DNA from 3 places in the Devosia sp. genome. Region 1 is predicted to be linked to each of the others. Evidence: predicted binding sites of a transcription regulator. Region 1 holds the regulator's gene; each other region holds the start of a gene.
The links. The regulator LexA, encoded in region 1, represses DNA repair genes until DNA is damaged. The targets are predictions, from matches to a motif close to TGTTCNNNNTGTGTTCNG.
Positions count from the first base shown of each region.

Region 2: KIT02_RS12900 (YifB family Mg chelatase-like AAA ATPase) is a predicted target of LexA. The motif match lies at 3,371-3,388, and genes of this name have one in related genera.
Region 3: ssb (single-stranded DNA-binding protein) is a predicted target of LexA. The motif match lies at 2,824-2,841, and genes of this name have one in related genera.

Region 1 covers NZ_CP075529.1:764,157-769,653, reverse strand. Annotated here, with positions in the region: gene hfq (RNA chaperone Hfq) at 1-111, shown strand, start outside; gene hflX (GTPase HflX) at 121-1,488, shown strand; gene mazG (nucleoside triphosphate pyrophosphohydrolase) at 1,485-2,294, opposite strand; gene lexA (transcriptional repressor LexA) at 2,887-3,603, shown strand; gene KIT02_RS03720 (nuclear transport factor 2 family protein) at 3,605-3,982, shown strand; gene KIT02_RS03715 (NUDIX domain-containing protein) at 3,982-4,398, shown strand; gene KIT02_RS03710 (IlvD/Edd family dehydratase) at 5,286-5,497, opposite strand, start outside.
Region 2 covers NZ_CP075529.1:2,617,414-2,622,910, forward strand. Annotated here, with positions in the region: gene KIT02_RS12880 (outer membrane beta-barrel protein) at 1-765, opposite strand, end outside; gene KIT02_RS12885 (NfeD family protein) at 851-1,303, opposite strand; gene KIT02_RS12890 (SPFH domain-containing protein) at 1,318-2,322, opposite strand; gene KIT02_RS12895 (GH25 family lysozyme) at 2,418-3,254, opposite strand; gene KIT02_RS12900 (YifB family Mg chelatase-like AAA ATPase) at 3,442-4,968, shown strand; gene aceA (isocitrate lyase) at 5,073-5,497, opposite strand, start outside.
Region 3 covers NZ_CP075529.1:478,373-483,869, forward strand. Annotated here, with positions in the region: gene uvrA (excinuclease ABC subunit UvrA) at 1-2,005, opposite strand, end outside; gene KIT02_RS02315 (YcxB family protein) at 2,259-2,783, shown strand; gene ssb (single-stranded DNA-binding protein) at 3,002-3,511, shown strand; gene KIT02_RS02325 (diguanylate cyclase) at 3,532-4,722, opposite strand; gene KIT02_RS02330 (hypothetical protein) at 4,899-5,429, opposite strand.

The DNA of each region.
Region 1 (5,497 bases):
CTTCGTCGCGATGCCCAGTCGCAGCTGGTTTATAAGCACGCGATCTCCACGATCATGCCTGGCGCACCGATCCAGCTGTTCGATCCCGAGCAGAACCAAGACCACGACTAACGGATAAAAATGGGCGAATTTGATGAGCATGGGGGCGTCGCTTCGGGCGGCCCCAAGCCTTTTATTGACCGTCAGGCGCAGCCGACGCGCGCCGCGCTTGTCTGCCCCGATCTTCGGGGCAACTCTTCCTTTCATGGCATAGAAGCGCGCGAGGCCGAATTCGTCGGACTTGCCGGCGCAATCGGGCTCAATGTCGTGTTCTCGGATGTGCTGAAACTGCGCGAGATCAGGCCGGCCACTTATCTGGGGGCCGGTCAGGTCGCCACGCTTGCCGACAAGGCCAAGTCCGAGGAGATTGAACTGCTCCTCGTCGATGCGGCCCTGAGCCCCATTCAGCAACGCAATCTCGAGCGCGAAACCGGCACCAAGGTTTTGGACCGGACTGCGCTGATCCTCGAGATTTTCGGGGAGCGGGCGGCGACGCGCGAAGGCGTGCTGCAGGTCGAACTCGCGCATCTCAACTACCAGAAGGGCCGCCTGGTGCGATCCTGGACCCACCTTGAACGCCAGCGGGGCAGCGGTGGCATGGGGTTCATGGGCGGGCCGGGCGAAACCCAGATCGAAAGCGACCGCCGCCAGATCGGCGAGCGCATCGCTTTGCTCGAAGATCGCCTGGAAAAGGTCAAGCGCACCCGCGAACAGCAGCGCCGCCAGCGCACAAGGGCGCAGATCCCGATTGTCGCGCTGGTCGGCTATACCAATGCCGGAAAATCGAGCCTGTTCAATCGGTTGACCGGGGCAGGGGTGTTCGCCAAGGATCTGCTCTTTGCGACCCTGGACACCACCGTGCGCAAGATCACCCTGCCGCATGGCCGCGAAGTCATGCTGAGCGACACCGTGGGCTTCGTCGCCGATCTGCCTCACGATCTTGTGGCGGCATTTCGCGCGACCCTCGAAGAGGTCACCGAGGCCGATATCATCCTGCATGTCCGCGACATCGCCAATGCCGATCACGCGGCGCAGGCGCAGGATGTGCTGACTGTGCTCGATGAATTGGGCGTGTCCGCCGAAAACACTGCCATTGTCGAAGTCTGGAACAAGGTCGACCTTCTGGAAGACCCCGTGCTGGCCCTGGCCTCAGCAAAGCCCGCAGGGGCCGTCGTCACCAGCGTGCCGCTGTCGGCGCAGACCGGGCAGGGGGTGGATCACCTGCTCGAGGTCATCGAGAAAACCCTGGGGGAGCAAAGCCGGACCTATCAGGTCCATGTGCCGCACAGCGCCGGGGCCGATATCGGCTGGCTACACAGCCATGCCGAGGTCGTCTTGCGCGGTGAGCCCGACGAGCGCGGCACCAGTTTTGTCGTGCGTGTCGATCCGCGCCACCGGGCCATGTTCCTCGAGCGGTTCAATGGCCGGATCGAGGCCGACGGCAGCTAGAGTTTGTCGCGGGCGCGAACCTCGTTCCAATAGCCGTCCAACCGGTCCAGACCGGCCTGCTCGGGCGCAATTCCATCTTCGCGGCATCGCGCCTCGACATGGTGAAAGCGCCGCGTGAATTTTGAATTGGCATCCCGCAATGCCGCTTCCGGGTCAATGCCGGCCTTGCGGGCGAGATTGGCGACCGCAAACAACAGGTCCCCGATTTCCTCGTGGACGGCCCCGGCATCATGAGCTGCATGGGCTCCAAAAACCTCGTCCAGTTCCTCCTCGACCTTGTGGCGCACCTGCTGAAGGTCGGGCCAGTCAAAACCCACCTTTGCCGCGCGCTTTGTCAGCTTTGCGGCGCGGGCGAGGGCGGGCAGCACCTGTGGAACATCGTCGAGTACGGACGGCTCAGCCTGCCCCTTGCTGCCCGCCTTTGCCGCGCGCTCGGCAACCTTTATGGCCTCCCAGCGGTCCTGCGCATCCGAGGCTCCGGAAGCGGACACCGCCCCAAAAACATGCGGATGGCGGCGGATAAGCTTTTCCGTGATCGCATGGATGACATCGCCAATGTCAAAGTGACCGGCTTCCTTGGCCATCTGCGCATGATAGATGGGCTGCAGCAGCAGATCGCCTAGTTCCTCGCGCAAGTCGGCAAAATCCTCGCGCTCGATTGCGTCCGCAACCTCATAGGCCTCTTCGATCGTGTAGTGCCTGATCGTCCTGAAATCCTGCTCGAGATCCCATGGACATCCACCATCGGGATCACGCAGGGCGGCCATGATTTCGATAAGGCGGCTGAGATCGCGAGAGGGCTGCATGGTCGGGTCCTGAGGAATCGGTGGCGCCAGCGTATCAGCCCGGGAGTGGAGTGGCACCGTCAGCGGCCATCAACGCATCTCCGTAATTCGCATAATATATATTATGGAACTATTTGATGTGACCGCGGCCTGGATTTCGGACGGTTTTACCGTAGCCAGGCTCACGAATACGGCAAGGCCGGGTTATGAACTAAGACGATTTCGTGCCGGCCAAAGGTGCAAGCCTTCCCAAGTCCGGCCAGCTGTCGCTACGGTTCCCCAAGCGCGTACTTGGCTGAACCTCCCGGAGAGCCTGCCGGACCTCGCGTCTACCATGTCCGTGCCTACGACGATTCTGTCATAAGCCGTGATGGTTCCGCTAGTCCGCATGGTGGCTTGCTGGGCGTCACCGAGAGTTCGAAGACTTCATGGTGAGCCTGTCCAATCTCGAGGTTTTTTGACCAAGCCCTTGGCGCCGTCCGGCCTTATTGCCGTCGCGACATTGGGCCATCAGCGCAACCTTTGCTCCTCCCGGCGCGTGAGGAGTTGCAGAACATAACTGGAACACGTATAGTCGTTCCGTCTATGTTCCGATTCTAGGGTTGTGGGGCCGATGCTGACACGCAAACAACACGAACTGCTGATGTTCATCCATGAACGGATGAAGGAAAGCGGGATCCCGCCCTCGTTCGACGAGATGAAGGATGCGCTCGATCTCGCATCCAAGTCGGGCATTCACCGATTGATCACGGCTCTGGAAGAGCGTGGTTTCATCCGGCGGCTGCCCAACCGGGCGCGGGCGCTGGAAGTGGTCAAGCTTCCGGACTCGATGAATCCATCCTTGGGCGGTCGCAAGGCACGCTTCGAGCCCGCCGTAATCGAGGGCAGTCTCGGAAAGGTATCAGCACCCCCTGCCCGTGCATCGTCGGGGTCGGACGATTATGCGCGGCCGGTGTCCATACCGGTCATGGGACGCATTGCGGCCGGTACGCCGATCGAAGCCATTCAATCGCACTCGCACACCATCGCCGTACCGCCTGAAATGCTCGGGCCTGGCGAGCATTATGCGCTCGAAGTGCGCGGGGACTCGATGATCGAGGCCGGGATTTTCGATGGCGACACGGTTCTCATCAAGAAGCAGGACATTGCCTCGACCGGCGAGATCATCGTGGCCTTGGTCGATGATGAGGAAGCCACGCTCAAGCGCCTGCGGCGCAAGGGCAATACCGTGGCGCTGGAAGCCGCCAATCCGGCCTATGAAACCCGCATCTTCCCGCCCGACCGGGTAAAGGTCCAGGGCCGTCTCGTGGGGCTGCTGCGGAAATATTAAGGTGGGTTATCCCACAGCCAAGGCCGTCATGGACGCCTATGCCGAAGGCATAAATGCCCATGACTTTGACCTGCTCGAAGACCTGATCGATGCCGACGCGGTCTTCTGGTTCAGCTCCGGATCCTATCGTGGCTTGCCCGCAATTCGAGCTGCCTTCGAGGCGACCTGGACCCGGCTTCAGAACGAGACCTATTGGCTCGAAGAGCTAGCCTGGATTGCCTCAGATGATGGGGCGGCTGCCTGCACTTATTCGTTCCGCTGGCGAGCGGAGGTTGATGGCTCACGCATCGAGGGCGGCGGGCGCGGCACGAGTGTCTTGCGGCGCCGTGCCGAGGGCTGGCTTATCGTGCACGAGCATTTGAGTGCGGAGCCGACGTGATGCCGGTCGAAAAGGTCTGCCCTGTCGTAGTGCGCGGCCATGCTGCGGGACTGGAAATATTGGCCTTCGCCCACCCCCTGGCCGGCTGGCAATTGGTGAAAGGCACGCGGGAGCCGGGGGAGTCCATAGCCGAGGGCGCGTTGCGCGAACTGGCTGAAGAGTCCGGTATTGTGGGGCAAGCCGGAGCGGGTACAGTCTGGACAAGTGAGCACATCGCCGCGGGGCAAGTGTGGCATTTCGTACCTGTCACCGTGGGTGATGTGCCTGATCGCTTTTCTTTCCACACGCTGGACGATGGTGGTCACCGCTTTGATTTCTTCTGGTGGAATTTGACTGCGTCGCCGGGACCCGAATGGCACCCATTTTTCGTCTTGGCCTTGGATGAGATCTCAGCAAGGACCCCCACGAGCTCCTGACGCATCGGTGTTTCAGGGCCCCGCTCGGTCCAGAGGCTTGGTGAGCTAAGCTGGTGCTCATCGATGGATTGACACACCGCGTTCCCGTTCACTCCCGGTGTCATTCCCGCGAAAGCGGGAACCTTTGGTTGATCGGAAATCCCTGCGTTCGGGGAGATTTCCCTGAAAATCTCGATGCGACCAGCTTGCATGCACCCGGCCTGCATGCGCCGGGTCACGGGCGAAGTGTTGACCGCGCCGCGTGTGAGTAGCCTGAAGTTATCCCCCTCCCCCAAGACCACAGGCATATTGTGCTCACCCCTGCACGGGCTGCGCGGTCGCGACGAACAATCGGTGCGGGGGACCGGATGGAGAAACGGGGTCGCCCATCTTCCGTTCGCGCATATGGACGGACCCCCGGAACCTCCCCGGGGATCATGTCGGGCCCTTCCGGCTGCACCGGATTGGCAGCTGCCACGTCGCCAGCAGGGCGAAGACGAAGCAGTCCCTCATGGACGGCACCGGACGCAACGCCGCCGAAACCAATGCGATGAACGAGTCTCCGGTGCATGGGGCGAGGTTTTCCTCACCTATACTTTTGCCGGACGACCGGCACCGAGGCGAATCTCGCCCCATGCCGCAGCTTCGAGGCGGCGGCACGCAAAATCCTTCCGGTGGAAGGATTTTAGTCGAGAAGGCCATGAGAGCTAATCTCGAATGGCAGAGGCGGTGGTATCACGAACCCGGAGGCCATTGGCCGTCCGGCGTTTCGGCACGTCCGCCCAACGGCAAACCGGCCCTGCAGAACGGGCCGGTTTCCTTGAGCGTCTGACTTGTGAACTGAACCATCGCTGTCATCGCCCCTCCCCTCAGGGGAGAGGGATGGGGTGAGGGGTGAAAGAAAGTGATCAGTGATTGTCGCGCGGCACGCCTTCGGTCTGGGCGATGCGCTGATATTTGACGGCCGGGCGCAGAACCGCGCCGTCGCCGAGCTGGTCGACAATGCCGCGCTGAATTTCCTGCCAGGGCGTCTGGTGCCTGGGGAACTTGTAGCCACCCTCCGCCTCCAGCGCCGCACGCCGCGTCGCAATCTCGTCGTCCGAAATCAGGATATCGGCCT
Region 2 (5,497 bases), 1.7 Mb from region 1:
CAGATCGAACATATCGCGCCCGGCCGAGCCTTCCGCGAAGGCCTCGAAAATGGGGGTTGCCTGCAGGCCCAGGCGCAGCGTGGTTCCTGCGGACCAGTAATTGTTCTCGCTATTGTCAGTCCAGCCGGTGCCGGCATTGAGACTGGAGCCATGGGCTACGCGCCCGAGATCTGCCGATGCTGCCACCGAGAACAGTCCGAACTGGCGGGTAAGGCCTGCCCCGAGCGACCCGGTGACGATCTGCGGGGCCTCGAGAACCGAGGGGTCAAGATCAGGCGAATTGACCAGATCCTGAGTGAGCTCGAACCCGCCGCTGGCCGAGATCGTGGTCACGCTGTCGAGGGCAGTCACCGCCGATGCGCCGAGGCGCAGTCCGCTGAGGACGGGATTGCCGTTCCAGGGATGGGCGATGTCGGCCGCGCCGTCCAATGTGAGGTCAGTGGAACGGCCGTCATAGCTCGCCGAGGCCTGCGGGGTCAGCACGGTGGTGAAGCTCTCCCCGGCGCTTGACCGGGTCAGGGTTCCGCGCAGGCCGGTGGACCAGTCGATTTCCATCGGTGGGTGGCCCGGTTCGACCGGCACGGAAAAGGCTTCGGGAATCGGCGCGGCGGGATAGAGGCCGGGCTGCAGGCGATCATCGCGCAATTGGGGATCGACTGGGTCCACCGGCTGCGCCAGGACGCTGCCCGGCGCCATGGCCAGGACCAGCAGCACTGGAATTCGTCGCCGTCCGGCCAAGGTCGCGTCCCCGCAATAGAGGCGCATCAGGCAAAGCCTCACGCCCTGCGGAACCGAGCGCCCCGCGGGGCGATCCTTTCAGCTTATGGTTAATGAATTCTTTCCGGCCGCTTCAGTCGGCCGATACCACCGTCAGGACCGCGCCGTCGCTGCCGGTGATGCGGATGCGGCGGCCGGCAGGCAGGTCCGGCCCGGTAATGCGCCAGGTCGTGTCGCCAAGGGCCAGGCGCCCCGATCCATCCACGATCGGCCGGTCCAGGACCGCTTCCTGACCAACGAAACGGTCGGCGCGCCGGTTGAGAAACGGCCGGTCGCTGCTGTCCTGGCGCTTGCGGCCCAGGCGCACCCATACGAGGATGGAGACCAGCGACAGAACACCGAAAATGAACCACTGCAGCGCCCAGGCCATGGGCTGGAACAGGGTGATCAATCCGGTGAGGATGCCGGCAATACCCATCCACAACAGGAATCCGCCGGGGACGACCAGTTCCAGCGCCAAAAGCACCAGTCCGGCGATGATCCAGCTCCAGGGGCCGTTTTCGGCCAGATAGGCAATCAATTGCATGGTGGCCTACCTCCTCAGAGCGGACCACTATTGGGGCCGCTGCTCGGCGGTCGGCTTGTCGGGCGCGGCTGGGACGGCTTTTCGTCGCCAAAGGTTTCGCGCGCGATCTCGGCAATGCCGCCGATGGCGCCGATGACGCTGGAGGCCTCGACCGGCAGCATCAGAAGCTTCTGGTTGGGCGAGGTTGCGACCTTTTCCAGCGCCTTGATATAGTTGTTGGCCACGAAATAGTTGATGGCCTGCACATTGCCCGAGGCAATGGCGTCGGACACCAATTGCGTTGCCTTGGCCTCGGCCTCGGCCGCGCGTTCGCGGGCCTCGGCGTCGCGGAAGGCGGCTTCGCGCCGGCCTTCGGCTTCCAGAACCTGGGCCTGCTTTTCGCCTTCGGCCTTGAGAATGGCGGCCTGCCGCCGGCCTTCGGCCTCGAGGATGGTGGCGCGCTTCTCGCGTTCCGCCTTCATCTGCCGGCCCATGGAATCCACCAGGTCCTTGGGCGGGTCGATATCCTTGATCTCGATGCGGGTGATCTTGACGCCCCAGGGCGAAACGGCCGTATCCACGACGCGCAGCACCCGGTCGTTGATCTCGTCGCGATGGCTCAGCAGTTCATCGAGATCCATCGACCCCATGACCGAGCGGATATTGGTCATGGTGAGGTTGAGGATGGCATTTTCGAGATTGGTCACCTCATAGGCGGCCGAGGCCGCATCCAGAATCTGGTAGAAGGTCACGCCATTGGCGGTCACCGTCGCATTGTCGCGGGTGATGACCTCCTGGTGCGGCACGTCGAGCACCTGCTCCATCACGTTCATCTTCTTGCCGATGGTGTCGATGAACGGAATGATCAGGTTAAGGCCCGGCTTGAGCGTGCGGGTATATTTGCCGAACCGTTCGATGGTGAAATTATAGCCCTGTGGCACGGTCTTCGCCCCGGCGAACAGCACGAGGACGAACAGGATGCCAAGCCCGATTAGCGTGGCGCTCAGCCCGTCCAGGCCAAAATCGTTGAGGATGCCCATGCCTTGATTCTCCCTGTTCGGCGCAGGGCGGCACAGTACTGCAGGTCGTCAGAGGCTGGCTACCCGCATTTGCGGGCGCCCGTTGTCCGTATCGGCTATTTGGCGAACTGGCAGCGGCCCGTGGCCTGCAGGGCCGAGATGGCGCGCGGGTCGCATCCGGTGGATAGGAACATCAGCCAGTCATTGGTGCTGCCATAGAACACGTTGCGATCCACTTCGCCGCGCACACCGGGGACGACGCCGGTCTGGGTATATTGCCAGAACGTCCACGGGCGATTGCTGTAGCGTTCATGCGGCTCGGCCGCGGTCGAACGCAGCCAGAACGTGTTCGGCAAATAGACGCCTTCGAGAATGTCGCGGTGGAAGTTCATGTCGGTATAGATGATGGGCAGCTTGCCGGTGTGGCGCTCCATGGCCGTCAGCATCACCTGGATTTTCTCGAGGGCATCGGCCTTGCTCGGCTTGACCTTGCAACTCGAGTGATTGTTCCACTCGAGATCGAGAACCGGTGGCAATGCGCTCGGGTCGGCCGGCACGTTCTGCATGAACCAGGCCGCCTGTTCGGCCGCAGTCGAGCACCAGGTCATGAAGTGATAGGCCCCGCGCGGCATGCCGGCATCGCGCGCCCGGTCCCAGTTCACCCGGAAATTGGGGTCGATGTAATCCTTGCCCTCGGTGGCCTTCATGAACACGAAATGGGTCCCCGCCGACCGGGCGCGGGCAAAATCGACATTCTCCTGGTAGCGGGCCACATCGATCCCCTGGATCGGCATGGACCGGGCACGGTCGACGCCGGAATGGGGGCGGTTATCCCCGGGGATGGATCCATAGAGCCCGCCGCCGCTGGCGCAGGCCGCCAGCGCCACCACGGCAAGGCTCATCACCGCACCGCGAAAAACAGCACTGGCGGAACGGGCAAAGGTCGGGACCATGGCGGACAACACTCGATACGCAGGACAGGACGATATGCCTTTGATTCAACATGGGCCGGTTAACACAGCTTTAGGGTAACCAGTGTGGCAGCGGGCATGGTTAACAAGCCATCATTCGTTCTTCTAATGTTCTTGCCAGATCTGCCGCTTATTGCTTAACTGCCATGGCTTTACGGGGGGACGGGCAATGGTGACCAGGATTTCCACTGTCGCCTTTCAGGGCATAGATGCGGTTCCGGTCGACGTGCAGGTCCAGATTGCCCCAGGCCTGCCGGCCTTCGTGCTGGTCGGGCTGCCGGACAAGGCAGTGCGCGAAAGCGGCGAACGGGTGCGTGCGGCCCTCACCGCATCCGGTCTCGGCCTGCCGCCAAAGCGCATCACCATCAATCTTGCCCCGGCCGACTTGCCCAAGGAGGGCAGCCATTATGACCTGCCGATCGCGCTGGGCCTGATGGCGGCCCTGGGGGCCATTCCCCAGGATGCGCTGGATGGCTATCTGGCCCTGGGCGAATTGGGCCTCGACGGGCGGCTGGCCCATGTCGGCGGCGTGCTCCCTGCCGCCATGGCCGCAGCGGCGCGCGGGCTCGGGATCATCTGCCCGGCGCGGTCCGGTCCCGAAGCGGCCTGGGCCGGCGACGACCTCGATATCGTGGCCGGCGATAGCCTGCTGGCGCTGGTCAATCATCTGACCGGTCATCAATTGCAGGCCCGGCCCCGCCCCGGCCAGGCCCCGCAGGGCGCCGTCGATCTGCCCGATCTGGCCGATATACGCGGACAGGCCGTGGCCCGCCGGGCTCTGGAAGTGGCCGCCGCAGGAGGGCACAACCTGCTTATGATCGGGCCTCCCGGCGCCGGTAAGTCCATGCTGGCGCAGCGCCTGCCGTCTATTCTGCCGCCGCTCAGCGCCCGTGAACTGCTCGATGTGTCGATGATCCAGTCCATCGCCGGCGAATTGGCCAACGGGGTTCTGTCTGATCGTCGGCCATTCCGGGCGCCGCATCATTCCGCATCCATGGCCGCTTTGGTGGGTGGCGGGCTCAAGGTGCGACCCGGCGAAGTCAGCCTTGCCCATAACGGCGTGCTGTTTCTCGACGAATTGCCCGAATTTTCTCCCGGCGTGCTGGACAGTCTGCGCCAGCCGCTGGAATCGGGGGAGACGGCCATTGCGCGCGCCAATGCCCGCGTATCTTATCCCAGTCGGGTGCAGCTTGTCGCCGCCATGAACCCGTGCAAATGCGGCTTGGCCGGGACGCCCGGTCACACCTGCCGGCGCGGCGCAGCCTGTGCCGGCGATTACCAGGCGCGCGTGTCGGGCCCGTTCCTCGATCGCATCGATATCCGCATCGACGTCCCTGTTGTTTCGGCAGCCGACATGATTGCGCCGGGCGGCGCCGCTGAACCCTCGGCGCGGGTCGCCGAGCGGGTCGCCGCGGCGCGGGAGCGTCAACGCCATCGCTATGCCAGGGCCGGACATCCCGGAGTCCTGACCAATGCGGCCGCCTCTTCAAGCCTGATCGAGACGCTGGTCGCGCCTGATCGGGACAGCCAGGCTTTGCTGCTGCAGGCCGCTGAGCGGTTCAACCTGTCGGCTCGGGCCTATCACCGTGTGCTGAAGGTGGCGCGGACGCTGGCTGACCTGGCCGGTGCCGATGCGGTGGGTCGGCCGCATATTGCCGAGGCCCTGAGCTATCGGCTCAATTTCGGCGCAGCCTGAGGCGCCATTCGGGCCGGGTGTCTCCATCGTCACCGGTGGATTACTCTGTTGACCCGTGTTTCACGTGAATCCGCGCCGGGACCCCTGCCCCGGCGCGGTTCTTGTCAGTGGAACTGCGCCGTTTCGGTGGATTCCGCCATGGCAGTCGTGGCGCTCTGGCCTTCGGTGACGGTCATGGAGACCGCATCGAAATAGCTGGTGCCCACTTCCCGCTGGTGGCGCACGGCCGAAAAGCCGTGTTCCTCGGCGGCAAACTCGGCCTGTTGCAACTTGGAATAGCCAGCCATGCCCTGTTCCTTGTAGCGGCGGGCCAGTTCAAAGGTCGAGAGGCTGAGATTGTGGAACCCGGCCAGGGTGATGAACTGATATTTGTAGCCCATGGCTCCCAATTCGCGCTGGAACCGGGCCATGGCGGCTTCGTCCATGTGCTTGGCCCAATTGAAGCTGGGTGAGCAGTTATAGGCCAGCATCTGCTCTGGATACTGCTTGCGGATGGCCTCGGCGAACTTGCGGGCCTCGGCCAGGTCCG
Region 3 (5,497 bases), 290 kb from region 1:
GATACATTGTGTCGATCATCAGGGTCGACTTGCCGCCGCCGGAAACGCCGGTGATGGCCACGAACATGCCGAGCGGCACGTCGACGGACACATTCTTGAGATTGTTGCCGGTGGCGCCACGAACCGAAAGCGTCTTGCCCGCCTTGCCCTCGCGCCGCTCGGCCGGCAGCGGAATGCCCATGCGGCCGGAGAGATACTTGCCGGTCAGGGAATCGGGGTGGTTGAGAATATCCTGCGGCGTGCCCTCGGCGACGATGCGCCCGCCATTGACGCCGGCACCCGGGCCAATGTCGAGGACATAGTCCGCAGTCAGGATCGCATCCTCGTCGTGCTCAACCACAATGACGGTATTGCCCAGGTCGCGCAGGCGCTGCAGCGTTTCGAGCAGGCGCGCATTGTCGCGCTGATGCAGGCCAATGGAGGGCTCGTCGAGCACGTAGAGCACGCCGGTCAGGCCCGAGCCGATCTGGCTGGCGAGACGAATGCGCTGGCTCTCGCCGCCCGAGAGGGTGCCCGAATTGCGCGACATGGACAGATATTCGAGCCCGACATCGTTGAGGAATTTCAGGCGCTCGCGAATTTCCTTGAGGATGCGTTCGCCGATCTGGCTCTGGGTGGCATTGAGCTTGCCGGATAGATCATTGAACCACTGCGAGGCCTGGCGGATCGACTGTTCGGTGACCTGACCGATATGCAGGCCATCGATCTTGACCGCCAGCGATTCCGGCTTCAGCCGGTAGCCGCCGCAGGCTACGCAGGGCTTGGCCGACATGTATTTCTCGATTTCCTCGCGCATGCCGGCGCTCTCGGTCTCCTTGTAGCGCCGCTCAAGATTGCCGATGACGCCCTCGAAGACCTTGGACGTCTTGTATTGCCGCAGGCCATCGTCATAGACGAAGTCGATCTTGGTCTTGTCGGTGCCGTAGAGAACGGCGTGCTGCACATCGAGCGGCAGCTCGTTCCAGGCGGTGCCGGTCGAGGCCCCGAAATGCTTCACCACGGCCTGCAGGGTCTGCTGGTAATAGGGTGCACTGGTCTTGGACCAGGGCAGGATGGCCCCGTCGCGCAGGGACAGGGTGGCATCGGGAATGACCTGATCGGGATCGATCTTCTGCTCGGTGCCCAGACCATCGCAGACCGGGCAGGCGCCGAAGGGATTGTTGAAGGAGAACAGGCGCGGCTCGATCTCGGCTATGGTGAAGCCGGAAACCGGGCAGGCGAACTTTTCCGAGAAGGTGATCTGGCGCGGGGTGCCGTCCTCGTTTTTTTCGTCGGCGAACTCGATGAGGGCGATGCCCTCGGCCAGTTTCAGCGCGGTCTCGAAACTTTCGGCCAGGCGGCCGGAAATATCCCGGGATATGACCAACCGGTCCACCACGACCTCGATGTCGTGCTTGAACTTCTTGTCGAGGGCCGGGGCATCCTCGATTTCGTGATACTCGCCATCGATCTTGACGCGCTGAAAGCCCTTGCGCATCAGATCGGCCAATTCCTTCTTGAACTCGCCCTTGCGGCCGCGCGCGATGGGCGCAAGGAGGTAAAGACGGGTGCCGTCTTCGAGCTCCAGGGTGCGGTCGACCATCTGGCTGACGGTCTGGCTTTCAATGGGCAGGCCCGTGGCGGGCGAATAGGGAATGCCGACGCGTGCATAAAGCAGGCGCAGATAATCGTAGATTTCCGTAACGGTGCCGACCGTCGAGCGCGGATTGCGCGAGGTGGTCTTCTGCTCGATGGAAATGGCGGGCGACAACCCCTCGATGTGCTCGACATCGGGCTTCTGCATCATTTCCAGGAACTGCCTTGCATAGGCAGACAGGGATTCGACATAGCGCCGCTGGCCTTCGGCATAGATCGTGTCGAACGCCAGAGACGACTTGCCCGAGCCGGAAAGCCCCGTCATCACGATCAGGCTGTCGCGCGGCAGCTTGACGTCGATGCCCTTGAGATTGTGCTCGCGGGCGCCGCGCACGACGATTTCGCAGTTGAGGCTGGGCTTGTCGGTCATTTTCGGTCCATATGCGTGTCGCGCGGGGAGGGCGGCAGGCGAAGGCCAAGAGATAGGGCTTCGACGGATGGCCCGCAAGTCAACTCACCGCCTCATCAGTGAACGTAACCAGAACATGAGGGAGTCGGTCAAGCCGGGTTTACGCAGACCTGCTGACAGGAGGAGTCAGGAGGGGATTGCCGGGCCCAAGTCTGGACATGACCATGTGGCAATCGGCATTGACCGACAGGGCGTTAGCGCGACAGGAGCAGGAATGGATCGCAGCACGACTTTCACCATGAGCAAGGATGACCTGATGAGCGCAGGCCGCCGGGCGGTGTTTTTCAGTCTCAGCCAACGGCGCACGATGATCCGGCTCGGACTGCTGTGGCTGGCGGCACTGATCATCGTCATCGGCATATTCATGTTGGCGCGGCCGGGGCGCTATGACCTGCTAGGCATTCTGCCGATCGCCTTGCTGATCGCCACCACCGCTGCAGTGGTGGCACCGACCGTCCTGCCGCTGATCAGCCTTCCTATGGTCATCAGGCGGCGCTTCGCGCAGGACGCCACGCTCCGCCGTCCGCTGACCATGAGCTGGACCGACACGCATTTTCGGGCCGAAACAGAAGGGCTGAGCAATAATCTGCCCTGGGCGGACTATGTGAAATGGGCCGAGGGCAAGGAACAGTTCCTGTTCTTCCTCTCGGACTACAACTACCAGATCCTGCCAAAGCGGGTGCTCACCGAAGCGCAGGTCACCGATATCAGGGCTGTGATCCAGGCCGCACGCGATTAGAGCCGGCGATCTGCGCGGGCGGGATTGACGCCGATCAGATTAGAACATAAGAAGAACAAACGAATATGTTCAAAACTGCTTTTCCCCCGGCCAAGCCGTTCGGAAAGGACTATGCTGCGCGCCATGCGGATGGGCGCGCCGGGCCCGGAAAGACGCAGCATGAACAGGAAGCGCCCCGCGACCGCGCAGACCGGGGCTGAATTGGAAGGAATGGTGCCATGGCTGGCAGCGTGAACAAGGTCATTCTGGTGGGCAATCTGGGTGCGGACCCGGAAGTGCGCAACCTGCCCAATGGCGGCAAGGTGGTCAATCTGAGCGTCGCGACGTCGGAAAGCTGGAAGGACAGGAACACCGGTGAACGCCGCGAGAAGACCGAGTGGCACCGCGTGGTGATCTTTTCGGAGGGCTTGACCCGGGTCGCCGAAAGCTATCTGCGCAAGGGCAGCAAGGTCTATCTTGAAGGCCAGCTGCAGACCCGCAAATGGCAGGATCAGTCAGGCCAGGACAAATACTCGACCGAAGTCGTGCTGCAGGGTTTCAACTCCAACCTGACCCTGCTCGATGGCCGCAATGACGGCGACAACGCCGGCGGCGGCTTCCGGGGCAATGACGATGGTGGCTTCCGTGGCGTCCGTGACAATTCGGGCGGCAATGGCGGCGGGCGCCGGCCCTCCAGCAATGCCCCGGCCTTCGAGCCCGGCGGCATGGACGACGATATCCCGTTCTGATCGGCGCGAGCTTCGCCGACCTAGGCGGCGAATTGCCGCCAGGTGCCGCGACCGGCTGATTTCGCGGCATAGAGCGCCGAATCCGCATTGCGATAAAGGGTGTCGGCATCCTCGCCGCCGCGCCGCGCCAGGCCAAGCGAGGCGCCCAGCTTGATCGATTGGCCACCCAGGACAAAGGGTCTGGCGAAGGTCTGAACCAGCTGATGGGACAGGTGCTCGAGCGCGGCCTGGTCGGTTTGCTGCAGCACGATGGCAAATTCGTCGCCGCCAATGCGGGCAATGGTGGCCTGGCGCGGGCAGACATCGCGCAGCCGGCGCGCTGTTTCCACCAGGCACGCATCGCCGGAGGCGTGGCCGAGCGTGTCGTTGACCTGCTTGAACTTGTCCAGATCGAGCAGGAGCAGGGCGCAGTTGCGCGCCGCCTGATCGGGGTGGCAAAGGTCGTCGAGCCGCTGCTGGAACAGGCTGCGATTGGCAAGCCGTGTCAGGCTGTCGGTTTCGGCCAGTTCCCGGGTCTGCGCCGCCAGCTGGCGCTCTATGGTGACATCGCGCTTCATGCCGAAAATACTGGTCGCGCGGCCATCCTGGCTTTCGACCGCCGCCGTGATGCGGATCCACTTGTGGCGGCCCGAGGGGGTGACGATCTCCGCATCGATGGTGAATTCGCCCAGATTGGCTATGGCATCGGCGCGCGCCTTCTGCATGAGCGTGCGGGAAGCGGGTTCGTACATTTCAAGGATCTGCTCGCGCCGGACTTCGGATTCGCGCGGCAATTCAAACAGGTCATAGACGCCATTGGTCCAGATCAGGGATTCATCGGGCAGGCTGCACGACCAGGCGCCGATCTGCGCCGTTGCCGAGGCACGGTCGAAAATGGACCGGCGCCGCTGATCGGCCTGGCGCAGCCGCGCAAAGGTTGCGTGCGTCACAAGTTCGGTGGTGCGCGCCAGCAGCATGTTGGCATCGCGCGGCCGCCACCGCCTGTTGTCCCAGAGCACCAGCCAGAGTGGCGTGGCCATATCGAGCGCCGGCACGGGGACGATGACCGACAGCTTGCCGGCGCGGCCGCCCGGCCCATGAACGACCTGGCCAATGGCTGTCAGCAGCTTCAATTCCGGACGTGCCGGCATGCCCAGGGAGCCGATCCAGCTGCCATCGGCGCGCATGAGCCCACAGGCCGCCACACCCGAACAGGCGCGCAGGCGAGCCAAAAACGCTTCCGAAAACGATGCAAACATCGTCTGCGCGTCAAGAAGGGACGATGAAGCGCGAATGGACGACTGAGGCATGGGCTATTCTCCGCCGCACAGCCTAACCAGCGCCCGTTAAGACAATGTAATAGAAAAGAAAAAGGCGGCCGAAGCCGCCTGGTTCAATGTGTCGCCGATCAGCGCGAAAAGGGCACTTCGGCGCGCAGGCTGTCGCCGGATTCGACGTAAACGACTTCGAAGACGACCTTGATGGCGTCACCGGCCAGCACGATCTGGGCCGAAATGTTCATGTCCTTGCCTTCTTCATCCGGCGTGCGTTCGCGCAGGTTGAAGATGAGGTTGTTGCCGCGCTTCTGGCCGACCGCGATGCCGCTGAACGTGGCATTGGAGGTCATGGCCGCCTCGAAGCGCCGGCTCTGATCGATATAGGCCATGGTGCCGGCAACGGACAGATTGGTCCCGGCCATGGTGCAGCGGCCGTTGTAATTGACCTTGTCCTGGTTGCCCTGGGTCAGGGCCAGGCGGCAGACGACCGATTCCGTGCTGGCCCCCACCAGCGTGCCGCGCCCGCGCCAGTCCCCGATATAGGACTTGAGCAGGGCGACGTCGGCCGGAGCGGCCATGGCCGGACCTGGGCCGGCGGCGAATGCAGTCAGCAGGAGACCTGCCAGTGCGCCAGCACGGGTCAGGGGTCCGAATTTCGTCATGGCGTTGCGCCTCCTAGAATACAGAACATGCCCCCCGGCAGGTTCGTCCCCGGCATGGCTGCGGCGCG